One region of the Ruegeria sp. BHSC276 genome, then DNA from elsewhere that is predicted to be linked to it. Evidence: riboswitches for the same ligand, from Rfam matches in the RefSeq annotation. Region 1 holds a riboswitch; the other holds the start of a gene.

What was found. A riboswitch is a leader RNA that binds a small molecule or an ion and turns the genes downstream of it on or off. The one in region 1 is predicted to bind cobalamin.
Region 2: linked by a shared signal. The riboswitch ahead of AC2FMD_RS12705 (hypothetical protein) and the one ahead of AC2FMD_RS04695 (CbtB domain-containing protein) in region 1 are both predicted to bind cobalamin.

Annotation. Positions count from the first base shown of each region.
Region 1 is NZ_JBXWRP010000003.1:210,660-218,562, reverse strand. Features, by position in the region: gene AC2FMD_RS04710 (cobyrinic acid a,c-diamide synthase CobB) at 1-1,189, shown strand, start outside; gene cobA (uroporphyrinogen-III C-methyltransferase) at 1,186-1,914, shown strand; gene cobF (precorrin-6A synthase (deacetylating)) at 1,907-2,650, shown strand; cobalamin riboswitch at 2,694-2,902, shown strand; gene AC2FMD_RS04695 (CbtB domain-containing protein) at 2,939-3,109, shown strand; gene AC2FMD_RS04690 (CbtA family protein) at 3,114-3,812, shown strand; gene AC2FMD_RS04685 (hypothetical protein) at 3,877-4,371, shown strand; gene AC2FMD_RS04680 (DUF1636 family protein) at 4,359-4,703, opposite strand; gene AC2FMD_RS04675 (DUF302 domain-containing protein) at 4,848-5,309, shown strand; gene AC2FMD_RS04670 (thiamine pyrophosphate-binding protein) at 5,389-7,008, shown strand; gene AC2FMD_RS04665 (CaiB/BaiF CoA transferase family protein) at 6,995-7,903, shown strand, end outside.
Region 2 is NZ_JBXWRP010000007.1:44,198-52,100, reverse strand. Features, by position in the region: gene AC2FMD_RS12720 (YbaB/EbfC family nucleoid-associated protein) at 1-266, opposite strand, end outside; gene AC2FMD_RS12715 (DNA polymerase III subunit gamma/tau) at 353-2,107, opposite strand; gene AC2FMD_RS12710 (protein-tyrosine phosphatase family protein) at 2,263-2,766, shown strand; gene AC2FMD_RS12705 (hypothetical protein) at 2,770-3,177, opposite strand; cobalamin riboswitch at 3,265-3,480, opposite strand; gene AC2FMD_RS12700 (TetR/AcrR family transcriptional regulator) at 3,509-4,081, opposite strand; gene AC2FMD_RS12695 (alpha/beta hydrolase family protein) at 4,165-5,022, shown strand; RNA gene ffs (signal recognition particle sRNA small type) at 5,085-5,181, opposite strand; gene AC2FMD_RS12685 (bifunctional 2',3'-cyclic-nucleotide 2'-phosphodiesterase/3'-nucleotidase) at 5,222-7,141, opposite strand; gene nudC (NAD(+) diphosphatase) at 7,286-7,903, shown strand, end outside.

The sequences.
Region 1 (7,903 bases):
CGACTACATCGACCCGGCCTTTCACCGGGCGGCGGCGGGGCGGGCCTCGTTCAACCTGGACAGCTGGGCGATGGGCGCGCCATTACTGGGCGCGATTGCAGCGCAGGCCAAAGGCGCCGACATCGTGGTTGCCGAAGGGTCGATGGGACTGTTCGACGGGGTCGCAAAGCCGGGCGAGCTGGGCCATGGGTCCAGCGCCGAGACCGCGCTGCGCATGGGCTGGCCGGTGGTACTGGTGCTGGATGTGGGTGGCCAGGCTCAGTCGGCTGCGGCCACGGCGCTGGGGTTTCGGATGTACAACCCCGACCTGCCCTTTGCTGGCGTGATCCTGAACCGCTGCGCCAGCCAGCGCCACGAACGCCTGACCCGCCTGGGGATGGAGCGCGCGGGCCTGCCGGTTATGGGCGTTTTGCCCCGGCGCGGCGACCTGACCCTGCCCGAGCGGCATCTGGGTCTCATCCAGGCGGTCGAGCACCCCGATCTGGAAAGCGCGATTTCCGGATACGCGGCCTTTCTGCGCGAACATGTGGATCTCGAGGCGATCAAGCGGGCGGCCTCCTCGGGCCCGATGGGGCCGTCGTCGGCCGCGCTGCCGCGCCCTCCGGCGCAACGGATCGCGCTGGCCCAGGACGCGGCGTTTTCCTTTACCTACCCGCATCTTCTGGAAGGCTGGCGGGCGGCCGGGGCCGAGATCCTGCCGTTTTCTCCGCTGGCGGACGAGGCGCCGGCCCCGAATGCCGATCTGGTCTGGTTGCCCGGCGGGTACCCCGAACTGCACGCCGGAACCCTGGCTGCGGCAGAGCGGTTCCTGACCGGCTTGCGCAAACATGCCGAAACGCGGCCCGTGCATGGCGAATGCGGCGGCTACATGGCCTTGGGACAAGGGCTGATCGACAAGGACGGCACCCGCCACCGGATGGCCGGGCTGCTGGGCCTGGTCACTTCGTACGAAAAGCGCAAATTCAACCTGGGCTATCGCCGGGCCGAGTTGCTGGCCGACATGCCCGGATTCTCTGCTGGAACCGCGCTGCGGGGGCACGAGTTCCACTATTCTTCGATCGTCGAGCAGCCCGATGCGCCCCTGGCACGGGTTTTTGACGCCGAAGGCGCCGAAGGCCCACAGACCGGATCGCGCCGCGGGCATGTCACCGGTACGTTCTTCCATCTGATCGCAGAGGCCAGCGCATGAACGGTTTCGTTTCCTTCATCGGGTCCGGTCCCGGCGACCCAGAGTTGTTGACCCTCAAAGCCGTGGACCGGCTGCAAAAGGCCGACGCGGTGCTGTTCGACGATCTCAGCAGCGGGCCGATCCTGAGCCATGCGCGCAAAGAGGCCGACCTTGTGGGCGTGGGTAAGCGCGCCGGGCGGCCCTCGCCCAAGCAGGACCACGTCAGCCGCCTACTGGTGGAGTACGCCCAGACCGGCCAACGAATCGTGCGGCTGAAATCGGGCGATGGCGGCCTGTTCGGGCGGCTCGAAGAGGAACTGGTGGCCCTGCGCGCCGCCGGGATCGCATACGAGATCATTCCGGGCATCCCCTCGGCGATTGCCGCGGCTGCCGCGGCAGGCATCCCGCTGACCCGGCGCCTGACCGCGCGGCGGGTGCAATTCGTCACCGGCCACGATGTCAGCGGCAAGCTGCCCGAGGACCTGAACCTGCCCGCGCTGGCCGACCCGAGCGCGACGACGGTGGTGTTCATGGGCAAGCGCACCTTTCCCCTGCTGGCACGGGTTCTGCACACGCATGGGCTGCCGCTGGACACCCCTGCGCTGATGGCAGAATCGGTTTCGACGCCTCAGCAATCGCTGCACCGGTCCACCGTCGGCGCCCTGGCCGAGCGCCTAAACTCCGAGATCGGTACCGCGCCGGCGCTGATCCTCTATGGTCCGCTGGCGGAGAGCGACGATGATTGATCTGGTCTTGGTCGGGATCGGCACCGGCAACCCCGATCATGTGACGCTTCAGGGCGCGCAGGCGATCCGCGCCGCCGATCTGATCCTGATCCCGCGTAAGGGCGTCAACAAGGCCGATCTGGCGGGGGTACGCGAGGAAATCATCCGCAAGGTCACCGACATACCGCCCCAAATTGCCTATTTCGACATCCCCGAGCGCCGGTCACAGGACGGCTACCTGCGCGGCGTGGATGAATGGCACGACGCAATCGCCCTGCGCTGGCAGGAGGCGATGGCTCGGCACCCCGAGGCACGCACCGTCGCCCTGCTGATCTGGGGCGACCCGTCGCTCTATGACAGTTCGCTGCGAATCGCGGCGCGGCTGGACCCGCAGCCAAACACCACCGTGATCCCAGGCATCACGGCGCTGCAGGCGCTGACGGCGGCCCATGCCATGCCCATCAACGAGATCGGCGCGCCTTATCTGGTCACCACCGGCCGGCGCATCCGCGACGAGGGCTGGCCCAGAGACGCGCACACGGTTGCGGTGATGCTGGATGGCGCGTGTTCGTTCCAGACGCTGAACATGGCCGATTTTGACATCTGGTGGGGGGCTTACGTGGGTATGCCCGAGCAGATCCTGATCAAGGGTCCACTGGCCGATGTGGCCGACGAGATTCTGCGCACGCGCGCCGAAGCCCGCGCCCGGCACGGGTGGATCATGGATATCTATGTCCTCAAAAAGCGCGGGATTTGACGCGAAAGGTCGCAAATGGCGATTGCGCCATAGCGGCATTCACGTCTAAATGGACGGGTCTGGTCCTGCCGGAGACATCCGGATGCTAAGAGGGAATTTGGTGCGGCCTGCGCGCAGGTCAAATCCAAAGCCGCCCCCGCGACTGTAAGCGGTGAGCCCTGTTCAACCAGCCACTCCCGATCCGTTCGGGGGGAAGGCGAACAGAGGCGCTGACCCGCAAGCCAGGAGACCTGCCAGGCGAACAATGAAACACCGGCCGTCGGGTGCGGCGGCACAGGAGGACAGAAAATGACGACACAAACGCAAACCGCATCAACGGTACGCGCCGGCATGCTTTCGGCAGTGTTCGCGGCGGCCTTGGGCCTGGGGATCATTACCGTGGCCGGTCACGTTCAGGCATCGGCGCTGCATGACGCCGCCCATGACGTGCGCCACGCTACCGGCTTCCCCTGCCACTAAACCAATGTTCAGCCGCATTCTGACCAGCGCGTTGTTCGCTGGTGCCGCAGCCGGGTTGATCGTCGCCCTGCTGCAGTTGCTATTCGTGCAGCCCGTGTTGCTGCACGCTGAACTCTATGAATCCGGGGAGTTGGTGCATTTCGGGGCCGAGGCCGTGTCGGCCCATCCCGAGCTGCCGAGCATGTTCTCGGACCTGACCCGCGACGGGCTGAGCGTGGTGTTCACCATGCTGACCTATACCGGCTATGCGCTGGTTTTGGTCGCCCTGATGTCGCTGGCCGAGGCGCTGGGCCACCCGGTTGACGGGCGCACGGGCGTGTTGTGGGGCCTGGCCGGTTTCATCGCCTTTCATCTGGCGCCGGGTTTCACCCTGGCCCCCGAGGTTCCGGGCGTAGCCGCAGCCGATGTGTTCGCGCGGCAAATCTGGTGGTGGGCAACCGTCGCGGCTGCCGTGGTGGCGCTGTGGCTGATCGCCTTTGGTGGCAACATCGTCAGCTATCTGGTCGCGGCCGTGCTGCTGATGGCCCCGCACCTGATCGGCACGCCGGAACCCGACGTGTTCACCGGGCCGGTTCCGACCGAGATCGGGGCCCTGTTCGCCGCGCGCGCCTTCGGCGTGGGTCTTGCGGCCTGGGTGCTGCTGGGTGCTTTTGCCGGGTATTTCTGGCAAAGCGAGGGCAAGCGCGTCGAAGCCGCGGCCTGATCCCCGAAATCCCACGATCCGCCGGCGACCAACTGGCGGATCATCTGCTTTTGAAGGAAACAAGATGACACGCTCGCTTGCACTATTTGCGATCGGTCTGGTCTTTGGCGGGGGCGCCGGGTTCGTGCTGGCCGCAGCCAACGGCGTCACCTTCGACGGTCACGACCATACCGACCCCGCTCAACACGGCGGCCATCACGTCGAGGCCACGGCCCATGATCACAGCACCGCCATCAACCTGCCCGCCGGACCGGATGCGCCGGGGCTGGAGATCGCCGTCACCCCTGACCCGATGGCGGGTTGGAACCTGCATGTGGTGCCAAAGAACTTCCACTTCTCTCCGGAGAACGCCTCTTTGGCGGACAGGCCTGGAGAAGGCCATGCGCATGTCTATGTGAACGGCGTCAAGCTAGCGCGGCTTTATGGCGACTGGATGCACCTTCCGGACCTGCCCAAGGGCGAAGCCACCATTGAGGTCTCGCTGAACGCCAACAGCCACAGCCCGCTCGCCGTGGATGGGGTGCCTGTCAGCGCCTCGGTCACGGTTCAGGTGGACTGAAGCGCAGGGATCCGCGCCCGCAGACACAAGCGAAGCCGCCCGCACGGCCGGGCGTCCTCGATCCAGCCATTCGGGCTGTTCAGAATGGTCCGGCAGGTCGCCGCAATGTCATCGGCATCGGCAACCGGATCGATCCCCGAAAACACGTAAGACGCCAAGCTTTCCCCCTGAATCGCCACCACGGTCGGTTCATTGCAGCCACTGAAACAGGCGTGCTCGGCGATCTCGACCTGCCCGTCCAGTCCCGCAGCGCGCAGGGCGTCCAATACGGCCTGTCGCTCGGCCGGCTGGTCGCGCTCGCCCGCGCAGCTGCTGCAGATCAAAACACGCATGCCCCTCGCCTGCCTTTTTCGTTTCACACTGTCGCTTGTGCGGGTTTCGCAACCCCGGCGCAAGCCCGCCACCCACGATATTGTGACTGTACGCGCCCGTGATTTCGGCAAGACTCGAGCCAACCACGACTTGGAGAGCCCGCGATGAAACATCTTGTGTTTTTCCTCGGCCTGCAGGCGCTTCCCGCGCTGGCGGCCGATATCGAACCCCGGCCGGGTTGGGCCGTCCACCCGTCGGCCAAGGCCCATGACGCGCTGGTGGCCGACACGATCGCAGCGGTCAAGGCAAACGGGATGGCCGTGGTCACCCAGGCCGGGCCGACCAAGGCCGCCGCCGCGCGCGGCATCACCATTCCGGGCAACCGGGTGATCGGCGTCTTCAACAACGACTATGCGGTGCGGGTTCTGGAACAATCGGTGCCCGCGATGATCGAGGCGCCGATCCGCCTCTATGTCACGGAAAACGAGGACGGAACCGCTACGCTGTCCTACAAGACGCCCAGCCTGGTCTTTACCCCTTACACCGATGGCACCGGCGCCCTGACCGCGATCGCCGCAGAGTTGGACGCCAAGTTCGCCGCCATCGCCGAGATGGCTGTCAATTAGTCACACTGACGTGATGCGGCTTGCGCCGGCCCGGAACCTCCGCAATCTGCTGCGCAACGGAACTTACGGAGCTTGTTCGATGCAGGACCTGTCCCCCCGCGCTGCGGACCTTCTGGCGCAACGGCTGTACGAGGCCGGGTGCCGCCACGCCTTCGGCATGCCCGGAGGCGAGGTGTTGACACTGGTCGATGCACTGGAACAGGCCGGGATCACCTTTCACCTGACCAAGCACGAAAACTCCGCTGGTTTCATGGCCGAGGCGGTGCACCACCGCGACGGCGCGCCAGCGATTCTGGTGGCGACTCTGGGGCCGGGGGCAATGAACGGCATCAATGTCGTGGCCAACGCGCTGCAGGATCGGGTGCCGATGATCGTGCTGACCGGCTGCGTCGATGCCGACGAGGCGCTGACCTATACCCATCAGGTCATGGATCACGCGCAGGTCTATCGCTCGATCACCAAGGGCACGTTCACCCTGACGGCCATGGGCGCCGACATCATCGCCGACAAGGCCGTGTCGCTGGCCACGCAGCCTCGACCGGGACCGGTGCATATCGACGTGCCGATTTCCGTCGCCGATACCCGGGTGTCGGTCACCAAACGCCGACGGCTGACCCGGGCCGCCCGCGTCGCGCCCGAGGGGACATGCCTCGAGAAGGCCCGCCGCTGGGTGGCCGAGGCCGAGCGTCCGCTGGCGATCATCGGGCTGGACGTGCTGTATGACGACTCGCGCAGCGTTGTGCGGGCGTTTCTGGAACATTTCGGCATCCCGTTCGTCACGACCTACAAGGCCAAGGGCGTGGTGCCCGAGGATCACCCGCTGTGCCTGGGCGGTGCGGGCCTGTCGCCCCTGGCCGACACGCTCCTTGTGCCGCTGGTCGAACAGGCCGACCTGATCCTGTGTCTGGGCTACGACCCGATCGAAATGCGCCCAGGTTGGCGCGAGATCTGGGACCCGGACGAGAAACGCGTGATCGACATCTCGGCCGTGGCGAATGACCACTACATGCACCAGGCGGGGCTGAACCTGGTGGCCGATACCGGCGCCACGCTTGAGGCGATCGCCAAGGGCAACCCTGCACGACCGACTTGGCCCCAAGGCCAACCGGCGCAGGTCAAGGCCGCATTGGCTGCGGCCTTTCCGACCGATGACGACTGGGGCGCCGCCGCCGTGATCGCCGAGGCCCGCGACACCCTGCCCCCCGAAACACTGGCCACCGCCGACAGCGGCGCGCACCGCATCCTCCTTAGTCAGATGTGGCAATGCTCCGAAGCGCGCGGCCTGATCCAGTCGTCGGCGCTGTGCACGATGGGTTGCGCCGTTCCAATGGCGATCGGCTTGAAACTGGCCGAACCAGACCGACCGGTAATCAGTTTTTCCGGCGATGCCGGTTTCCTGATGGTGGCCGGTGAGTTGTCGACCGCCGCAGAAATGGGCGGAAACCCGATCTTTCTGGTCTTTGTCGATGCCAGCCTGGCACTGATCGAATTGAAACAACGCCAGCGCCAGATGGGCAACCGGGGCGTCGATTTCGACCGGCATGACTATGCCGCGATGGGCCGGGCGTTCGGCGGAAACGGCCACACCGTGCGCAACCGCGCCGAACTGCGGGCGGCGCTGAAGGCCGCGATGGCCGCCGACACGTTCACCGTGATCGCCGCCGAGATCGACCGCGGAGGCTATGATGGCCGCATCTGAAGGGCCGCTGAAGGGCGTCAAGGTTCTGGATCTGTCGCGCATTCTGGCCGGCCCGACCTGTACGCAGCTGCTGGGCGATCTAGGCGCTAGCGTGATCAAGGTGGAAAATCCGGCCACCGGTGGCGACGACACCCGCCAGTGGGGGCCGCCCTATGTCACCGATGCGGATGGCAACCCGACCGACCTAAGCGCCTATTTCATGGCCGCGAACCGCAACAAGAAGTCCGTCGCCATCGATATCGCCACGCCAGAGGGGCAGGAACAGATCCGGCGGCTGGCTTCCCATGCCGACATCTTCATAGAAAACTTCAAACCCGGCGGGCTGGCCAAATACGGGCTGGACCATGAAACCCTCTCGCGCGACTTTCCGGGGCTGATCTACTGTTCGATCTCGGGCTACGGCCAGACCGGCCCGAACGCGGCCAAGCCTGGCTATGACCTGATGGCGCAGGGCTATGGTGGGATTATGTCGCTGACGGGCGAGCCGGACGGAGCCCCGATGAAAGTGGGCGTGGGCATCGCCGACGTAATGTGCGGCATGTACGCGACCGTCGGCATTCTGGCGGCGCTGCGCCACCGGGATCAAACCGGCGAAGGCCAGCAGATCGACATCGCACTGGTCGACAGCCAGATCGCATGGCTGATCAACGAGGGCGTGAATTATCTGACCTCGGGCCAGGTTCCACAGCGGCGCGGCAATGGGCACCCCAACATCGTGCCCTACGATGTTTATGAAACCGCCGACGGCCACGTCATTCTGGCCGTGGGAAATGACAGCCAGTTCCGGCGCTTCTGCGGCTTTCTGAACCTCGATCACCTACCCGACGATGCGCGGTTCGCCACCAACCCGGCCCGGCTGGAACACCGCGATGCCCTGAACGCGGTTCTGCGGCCC
Region 2 (7,903 bases), on a different contig from region 1:
GCCTTGGTCTGCGCATCCTTGATGGCGGCCAGGATCAGGTCCTCGACCACTTCTTTGTCGTCGCTGTTGAAGATCGACGGGTCGATGTCCAGACCTTTCAGCTCGCCCTTGGCCGAGGCCGTGGCCTTGACCAAGCCCGCGCCGGATTCGCCGACGACCATGATGGTGTTCAGATCTTCCTGCATCTGCGCCATCTTGGTCTGCAGTTCCTGCGCGGATTTCATCATCTTGGCCATGTCGCCCAGACCGCCGAGTCCTTTGAGCATCTGTATGTCTCCTGTCATTCGAATTGCGGCCTAAATACGGGCCGTTTGCGTCCTTCACAAGGGCAGCGCGCCTTCTGCGCGGGTGATTAGTCTTCCTCGAATGGATCCCATTCGTCCTCGACCTCGGGCAGGGCTTCGGTTTCGACCTTGGCCGCGCGGTCCTGAGGGGTTTCGATCCGGGTGATGCGGGCCTTGGGGAATTGTGTCAGAACCGCCTGAACCAAAGGGTGTTCTTCGGCCTTGGCCTTCAGCGCCAGCTCGGCCGCGTCGCGCAGTTCGGCGATGGTGGGCGCGTCCCCGTCCGAGACGATCGAGACCGCCCAGCGATTGCCGGTCCAGCGCTGCAGCGCGGACCCGAGCCGCGCGGCCAGGTCGGTGGGGGCCTTTTCGGTGGGCGTGAATTCGATCCGTCCCGGCTGGTACGAGACGAGGCGGACGCCGTTTTCGACCTCGACCAGCAGTTTTACGTCGCGGTTGGCGCGGATCAGTTCGACCACATGCTCAAAAGTTGGATAACGCGCCAGCGCGGTCTGCACGTCCTGGGCCAACGCCGCCGTCGGCGCGCCGCCCACGCCACGCGGGGCCGGCGCATGGGCCGAGGCCGTCGCGGTCACGGGCGGGGCGCTGTTTCCGGCGACCGGAACGCCGCCCCCCGGCCCGCCGACGGGCGGCGGAGGGCTGTCCTGAAGGCGCTTGATCAACTCTTCCGGGCTGGGCAGATCGGCCACATGGGTCAGACGGATCACCGCCATTTCCGCGGCCATCATGGCGTTGGGGGCGGCCGAGACTTCTTCGAGCGCCTTCAGCAGCATCTGCCACATCCGGGTCAGCACACGCATCGGCAACGCCTCGGCCATCTGCTGTCCGCGGGTGCGCTCATCGGGTGAGACGGTCGGATCTTCTGCCGCGTCAGGGGTGATCTTCACCACCGAGACCCAATGGGTGATTTCGGCCAGATCGTGCAGCACCGCCAGCGGGTCGGCGCCCTCGGCATATTGCGCGCCCAGTTCGGTCAGGGCCCCGGCCGCATCGCCACGCAGGATCATGTCCATCAGGTCAAGAACGCGGCCCCGGTCGGCCAGCCCCAGCATCGCGCGCACCTGATCGGCGGTGGTTTCGCCGGCGCCATGGCTGATCGCCTGATCCAGCAGCGAGGTCGCATCCCGGGCCGAGCCTTCGGCGGCGCGGGTGATCAAGGCCAGCGCGTCATCCGAGATTTCCGCGCCCTCGGCGGTGGCGATCTTGCGCAGCATGCCGATCATCACTTCGGGCTCGATCCGACGCAGGTCGAACCGTTGGCAGCGCGACAGCACGGTGACCGGAACCTTGCGGATCTCTGTCGTGGCAAAGATGAACTTCACATGCCCGGGTGGCTCTTCCAGCGTTTTCAGCAGCGCGTTGAAGGCGCTGGTCGACAGCATGTGGACTTCGTCGATGATATAGATCTTGTACCGCGCGCTGGCGGCGCGATAGCGCACGCTGTCGATGATCTCGCGGATGTCGTTCACGCCGGTGCGGCTGGCGGCGTCCATTTCCAGCACGTCCACATGGCGACCTTCCATGATGGCCACGCAATGCTCGCACTGGCCGCAGGGTTCGGTCGTTGGTCCGCCATTGCCGTCGGGGCCGATACAGTTCATGCCCTTGGCGATGATCCGGGCCGTGGTTGTCTTGCCGGTGCCACGGATGCCGGTCATGATGAAGGCCTGCGCGATCCGGTCCGCTTCGAACGCGTTTTTCAGCGTGCGCACCATGGCATCCTGACCGACCAGGTCGGCAAAGGTTTCCGGGCGGTATTTTCGGGCGAGAACCTGATAGGCGGGGCTGGACTGTGTGGTCATGTCTGCTCTGACGGATTCGTACTGACGATGCAGGGTAGAGTTCCCGGTGCCCCGCGTCCACAGCGCCGGTGCAGGTTTTTCGCTTTGGCGGTGGCGCTGGTTGGGCCATACTGGACCAATAGTTTCAGTGATGCGTTTCCCGAGGGGTGGTTTCGATGTCCAATCTGGTTGTTCATGCCCTGCAGGTCGGGGGCGGTTCGCTTGCCCTGACCTCGATACCCGGCGGAGGCGGCGACTACCGCGGCGACCTGGACCTGATCGGGGGCTGGGCGCCGGGTCTTGTGATCTCGATGACGACCCTGGCCGAGATGGTCGCCGTGGGGGCGGGAGATTTCGGATCGGACATCCAAGGGCGTGCTAGCCGCTGGGCGCATATGCCGGTCGCCGATTTTTCGGCGCCGGGGGATGACTTTGACGGCCAGTGGCCGCCAGTCAGCGCCGCCGCCCGCCATGCGCTGAGCGGCGGCGGGCGAGTTCTGGTGCATTGCCGGGGGGGCTGTGGACGATCCGGCATGGCCGTTCTGCGCCTGATGATCGAATGTGGCGAAGCCCCGGAACCGGCGCTCAAACGCCTGCGGGCCGTTCGCCCCTGCGCCGTGGAAACCGAGGCGCAGTTGCTCTGGGCCGCGGCGCCGGCTCGGGTTGCTACCCCGGACTGACCGTCAGATGACTGCCGGCAAGGCGTGTTCCGCCAGGGTGGCGGGTTCCAGCGCAACCGCCTGCAGCATCGCGCAGGGTGACGTGTCCAGCCCCTGCGCGGGGCAGGCATCGGCCTGATCATTGAACATCAGGTCGGCATAGGCGTCCAGGCTTTGCGTATCTGCCCCTGCGCGTGCGCCGCAATACACCCGGATCAGGTCGGCGCGAGCGTCAAAGCGGGCCATGCAGCCCGGCGTGCAATGGGTCAGTTCGCTGCTGCCTTCCACCCGGAAATGGGGCGAGGTTGCCGCGTCGGCCGCCGCGACCGCCTGCGCGACCGACCGGGCCAGATGCGCCAGCGCCGGGCAGGTCCTGCCCGTGCGTTGGCAGACGGTTGCGGAAAATTCGTGCGTGTTGGTCTTCCAGATCATGATGCGCCCTCCGCGCGCTGGGCGGGGCGGACCGGGGCGGACAGCCGATTTCACGGCCAGACCCTGCCCGGACACCCCGTCCGAGTTTCGGTTTCACGTTTGATGGCAGGTCTCCTGACTTGCGGGTCGTTGCTTTGCCGACCTTCCCAACCTTGCGGTCAGTGGTATCTCGGCATCGCTCTCCGCCTACAGTTGCGGGGGCAGTCCCGGCATTGGCCCGTTCCGATTGTCCCGGGGGGGGCCGCACCGTGTTCCCTTTTCATCCCGGCCGAAGGCGCGGGAACCATCACCCAATCGCTAGCGGTCAGGGTCGGGCCGAGTCAAGCCGCATTCAGTCGCGCGGCTGGAACCGGTCCCACGGGACATGCTCGGGCAACCGGCGCAGCACATTCGAATCCCGACGCGCGCGCGCCAGTTGCCAGCCGCCCTGCATCATGATGAACAGGGTGTCGGCCGCCATGTCAGGATGCGCGACGCCGAACCGTTCCGCGTGGCCGCGCACCTCGTCGATCCAGCTTTCGTACAGCCGGTCGGCATGGTCGCGGAAGGCCCGGTTGTCGGGGCTTTCGAACAGGGTGGCGGCGATCGGGCAGGTCTCCCATTGCGGCGAGGTGTCGAACAGTTTCGCGATCTTGTGGCAAAGGGTGGTGACCCCTGCGCGGAAATCCTGCGCGTCGTTGAACGCCGCCGCGATCATGTCGCGCATCCCGTCCGAAGCCCAGCTGGCCGCAGCCAGGGCAAGATCCTGCTTTCCCTTTGGAAAATGGTGGTACAGCGAGCCTTTGGGCGCCCGGGCCTCGGTCAGGATCTCGGTCAGGCCGACACCGTTGTAGCCCGAGCGCTGGAACAGCCGGGCGGCGGTCTGGGTCAGGCGATCGCGGGTGTTTTGCGGACGTCGGGTCATCTTGCACGCATCTTGACAGGGCTGGACCGATCGGTCCAGATGAAATGATTAGACCAATCGGTCCAGAGCGCTTGGAGGCATGGATGTTGGATTCGCAGCAGACCGTGAAAGTCGAGGATTTCGAGTTTTCGGCGGGCGAGGCAAACCTGTCGGCGCGGCTCTATGCACCGATGGCCAGGCCGGAAATCGCGGTCGTACTGAACGGGGCAACCGGCGTGCCGCGGGGCTACTACCAGCATTTCGCGCGGTGGCTGGCCGCTGAACGGGGCATGGCCTGCCTGACCTATGACTATCGCGATTTCGGGACATCTCTGAAACGGCGCCTGAAAGACTCGGATGCCACGATGGCCGATTGGGCGCTGAAGGACATGCCGGCGGCGCAGGCCGAGATGCGGCGGCGCTATCCCGATGCCAAGCTTTGGGTCATCGGTCATTCGGTTGGCGGGATGCTGGGGCCGCTTCAGCCCGGGATCGACCGGATCGACCGGATGATCTGCGTGTGTTCGGGGCTGGTGACCCTGGCCGATCATCCCTGGCCCTACAAAGGGTTGGCGAGCCTGTTCTGGTATGGTCATGTGCCGCCTCTGGTGCGTCTGCTGGGCTATCTGCCGGGGCGGATGCTTGGGTTCGGCTCCGACCTGCCATCCGGGGTCTATTGGCAGTGGCGGAAGTGGTGTACGTCACCCGACAGCTATCTGCCGGAACTGGGCGACACGCTTCCGCCGGCCGATTGGGGCCGAATGACGACCCCGGTGGACGTCATCGCCCTGGAGGATGATCAGACGGTTCCGCCGCCGGCGGTCTGGCGGCTGGCCGAGCTGTACGGGCCTGCGGCGCGGCGCCATCTATTGGCCCCGGCCGCCTTCGGCCTGCGCGAGGTCGGCCATATCGGCGCCTTCGCTCGGCGCAGCCGCGCAATCTGGCCGCGGCTGGTTGCCTGACGACCAGTCCGGCGGTCCTGCATCAGGGAATGATCGGAAAACAGTGTGCCGTGACGGCATCAAGTGAGAGGTTGGACAGCGACCCAAGCGGGGCTCGTTGTGGCTGCTTCCTTCCGGACCTGACCAGGTTGGCGAGGCGCTTGCCCGCGCCAACCTCTCGACCGCCGATATAGGCATCACGCAGGCGCTTGGCAACCCGTCACGGCCACAGCCGAATCCGGAGAAAGCCCTGGTCGTCCAACCCAAGCGGCTCGGGGCTGAAAGCGGCCAGTTCATCCAGGTATTTCTCGGCGCCCGGTCCGGTGCGCAGCACGGCCGCACGCCCGTGGAAACCGGTCAGGGAAAAGCTGGCCGGAGCATCTTCGAGCGGATCGCGTTCCAGCGCTCCGGACAGGTAATCCCGGACGATCGCGCGGATATTCATGCGCGGCATCTGGATCGCCGGACTTTGCCGCAGGATCGGGAAATTGCCACCGCCATTGGCCCGATAGTTGTTGACGGCCACGACATAGGCCTGTTCCGGCGTGACCGGGGTGCCGTGATGGCAAAGGTTTCGTATCCGCCCATTCTCGTTACCGGTCCGGTGTCCGCCAAGGTCGAAACGCGGCGGGCATGACGGATCGATTTTGTAGGTCACCCCGTGCAGAACGTCAAAATTGTGCCCGGTCGCCTGCGGGTCTATCAGGTCTGCTTCGCGGGCGCCGTCGATTTGCCGGTAGACTGCTGTCGACATTTCCAGCCAATCCCGCAACTGCGCACCGGTAACGACGACCGCGCGCAACTCATTGGGAAACACATGCAGATCCGACACGTGGCGCAGGAACACGTCGCCCCGCGGAACATCGGTGAAATGGCGTGGCCCGGCCCGACCCCCGAATTTGGAGGGTGCTACGCTCGACAGCAGCGGAAGGTTTTCCAACTTCGACTCTTTCAGAACCGGCCGCAGCGCTGCGGCCTGGGCCGCGGCGACCAAGGTCAGGCCGCGATCCAGCCCGCAGAAAGTGAAATAGCTGTGCATGGCCTGTTCCGTCCGCCCGACCGGCGATGCCGCACGGCGGCGTGTCCGTGCGTGTCCGTTCTGAAACACTTGCATCATCTCGGGGTCTTCGGGCACAGGCCCCGCATCCGGCTGCGCAGGCTGAACAGAGCGGAGTCGGCCGGATTTCGCGACGATTTTCCACCCTGTTGCATCTCGCTCCAGCGTCAGGTCGATCACGCCCAGATGCGTTCCGGCGGTTCCGGGCATGACCACGGGCTTGCCGTGGATCAGACCGTTTTGCAGGTCCATGCTGGCCACCGGGTCCGGGACGTCTGCGGGAAACAGCATGTGCGTGTGCCCGGCCACGATGGCATCCACGCCGGCCAGAGCCGCCAGCTGGATCACCACGTTTTCGGACATGGGGGCAGGTTCGGCGTCACCAAGGCCGGAATGGGCAAGGGCAATCACCAGGTCACAGCCGCGGTCGCGCAGTTCGGCAATGCAGGTCCGGGCGGTGGAAATCGAATCGGCGACCTCGACCTGCCCGTCCAGATGGTGCGCTTCCCACCGGGCCGTCTGCGGCGGCAGGATCGAAAAAACGCCGACGCGCAGCGGAACCTCTTGGCCGCCAACCCGCATCCGACGTGTTAGTACGACCCAGGGCTGCCAGGCCTGCGCCCGTCCAATGCGCCGGAGATTGCCGCACAGCACCGGAAACGGCGCGTGTTCGACGATGGCTTCCAGAACGGGCAGCCCGAAGCTGAAATCGTGGTTGCCAAGCGCGATTGCGTCATAGCCCAGTTTCTCGAAAGCCGACAACAGCGGATGCTGAGGGCCGGGCTGGTCGGCGGCCCAATCACCCAGCAACGTGCCTTGCAGCGCGTCGCCGTTGTCGAACAGCAGCACTTCGGCGCCCGACTGCCGGGCCTCTTGCCGGGCGACGCGGATCAGGCTGGCCGTGCGGGTCAGCCCGATGGCTTGGTCCGGCTGGTCGGCGTAATAGTCGAAGCTGGTCAGATTCATGTGCAGGTCCGTCGTCGCCAGGATGCGAAGGACGGATTGGATCGCTTGGCCATGCGCTTGGTGCGCCAAGGTTTTTGTTTTCAACTGCTCTGCTTTTGTGCGTTGTTTGAAATGCATGTTCGCCGAAAGGTAGAATATCCGTTTATTTGTCGGGCATCCATGTGTCTTTTTTGCAGGCGGTGCCGAACGGCGGCCTTGGCTTGGGCATTGCGCTGGGCCGACAGTCGTGGCAGCCCTTGAGCCAATCGCAGGAGCATGGACATGAAACGGGCAGAGCAGGTTACATTCGGCGGATCGGGGCTGAACCGTGCCGCTGATATTCGCGCCAACGGCGAAGAACTGGAGGCGGCCCGCAGGGACCCGATGTCGCGCTGCCTGTTGCTGTGGCGGGGCAAGATCTTGGTGCAGGGCGGCGATCTGGATCAGCTGGCTTGGGTGCCGATGACCCACGCTCTGGTGCAGAGCGGCCCCGGGGGTGCCGTCGAACAGCCCGTTTTCATGGGGAAGTCCGACGCGGGCGCGCCCTTGTTTGCCGCCGACATATCCGATTGGCCGGCCGACGGGCTGGACTTGTCTGGAGTCGGGGCCTTTGTCGATCGCTCCGAGCAGCAGCATCCGAACCTGCCCACCGGTCATGTCTTTGCCGAGCTGCGTCGCATCATGACCCGTCTGTCGCCCCGCGATGCCGAAATCGCCGCGACGGCGAAGGCGGTGATCGGCTGGCACGAAACCCATCGGTTTTGCGCCCGGTGCGGAACCCGCAGCGCCCCGGCACAGGGCGGCTGGCAGCGGGCCTGCCCCGAATGCGGCGCCCAGCACTTCCCGCGCACTGATCCGGTGGTCATCATGCTGGTCACCTTTGGCGACGCAGTGCTGATG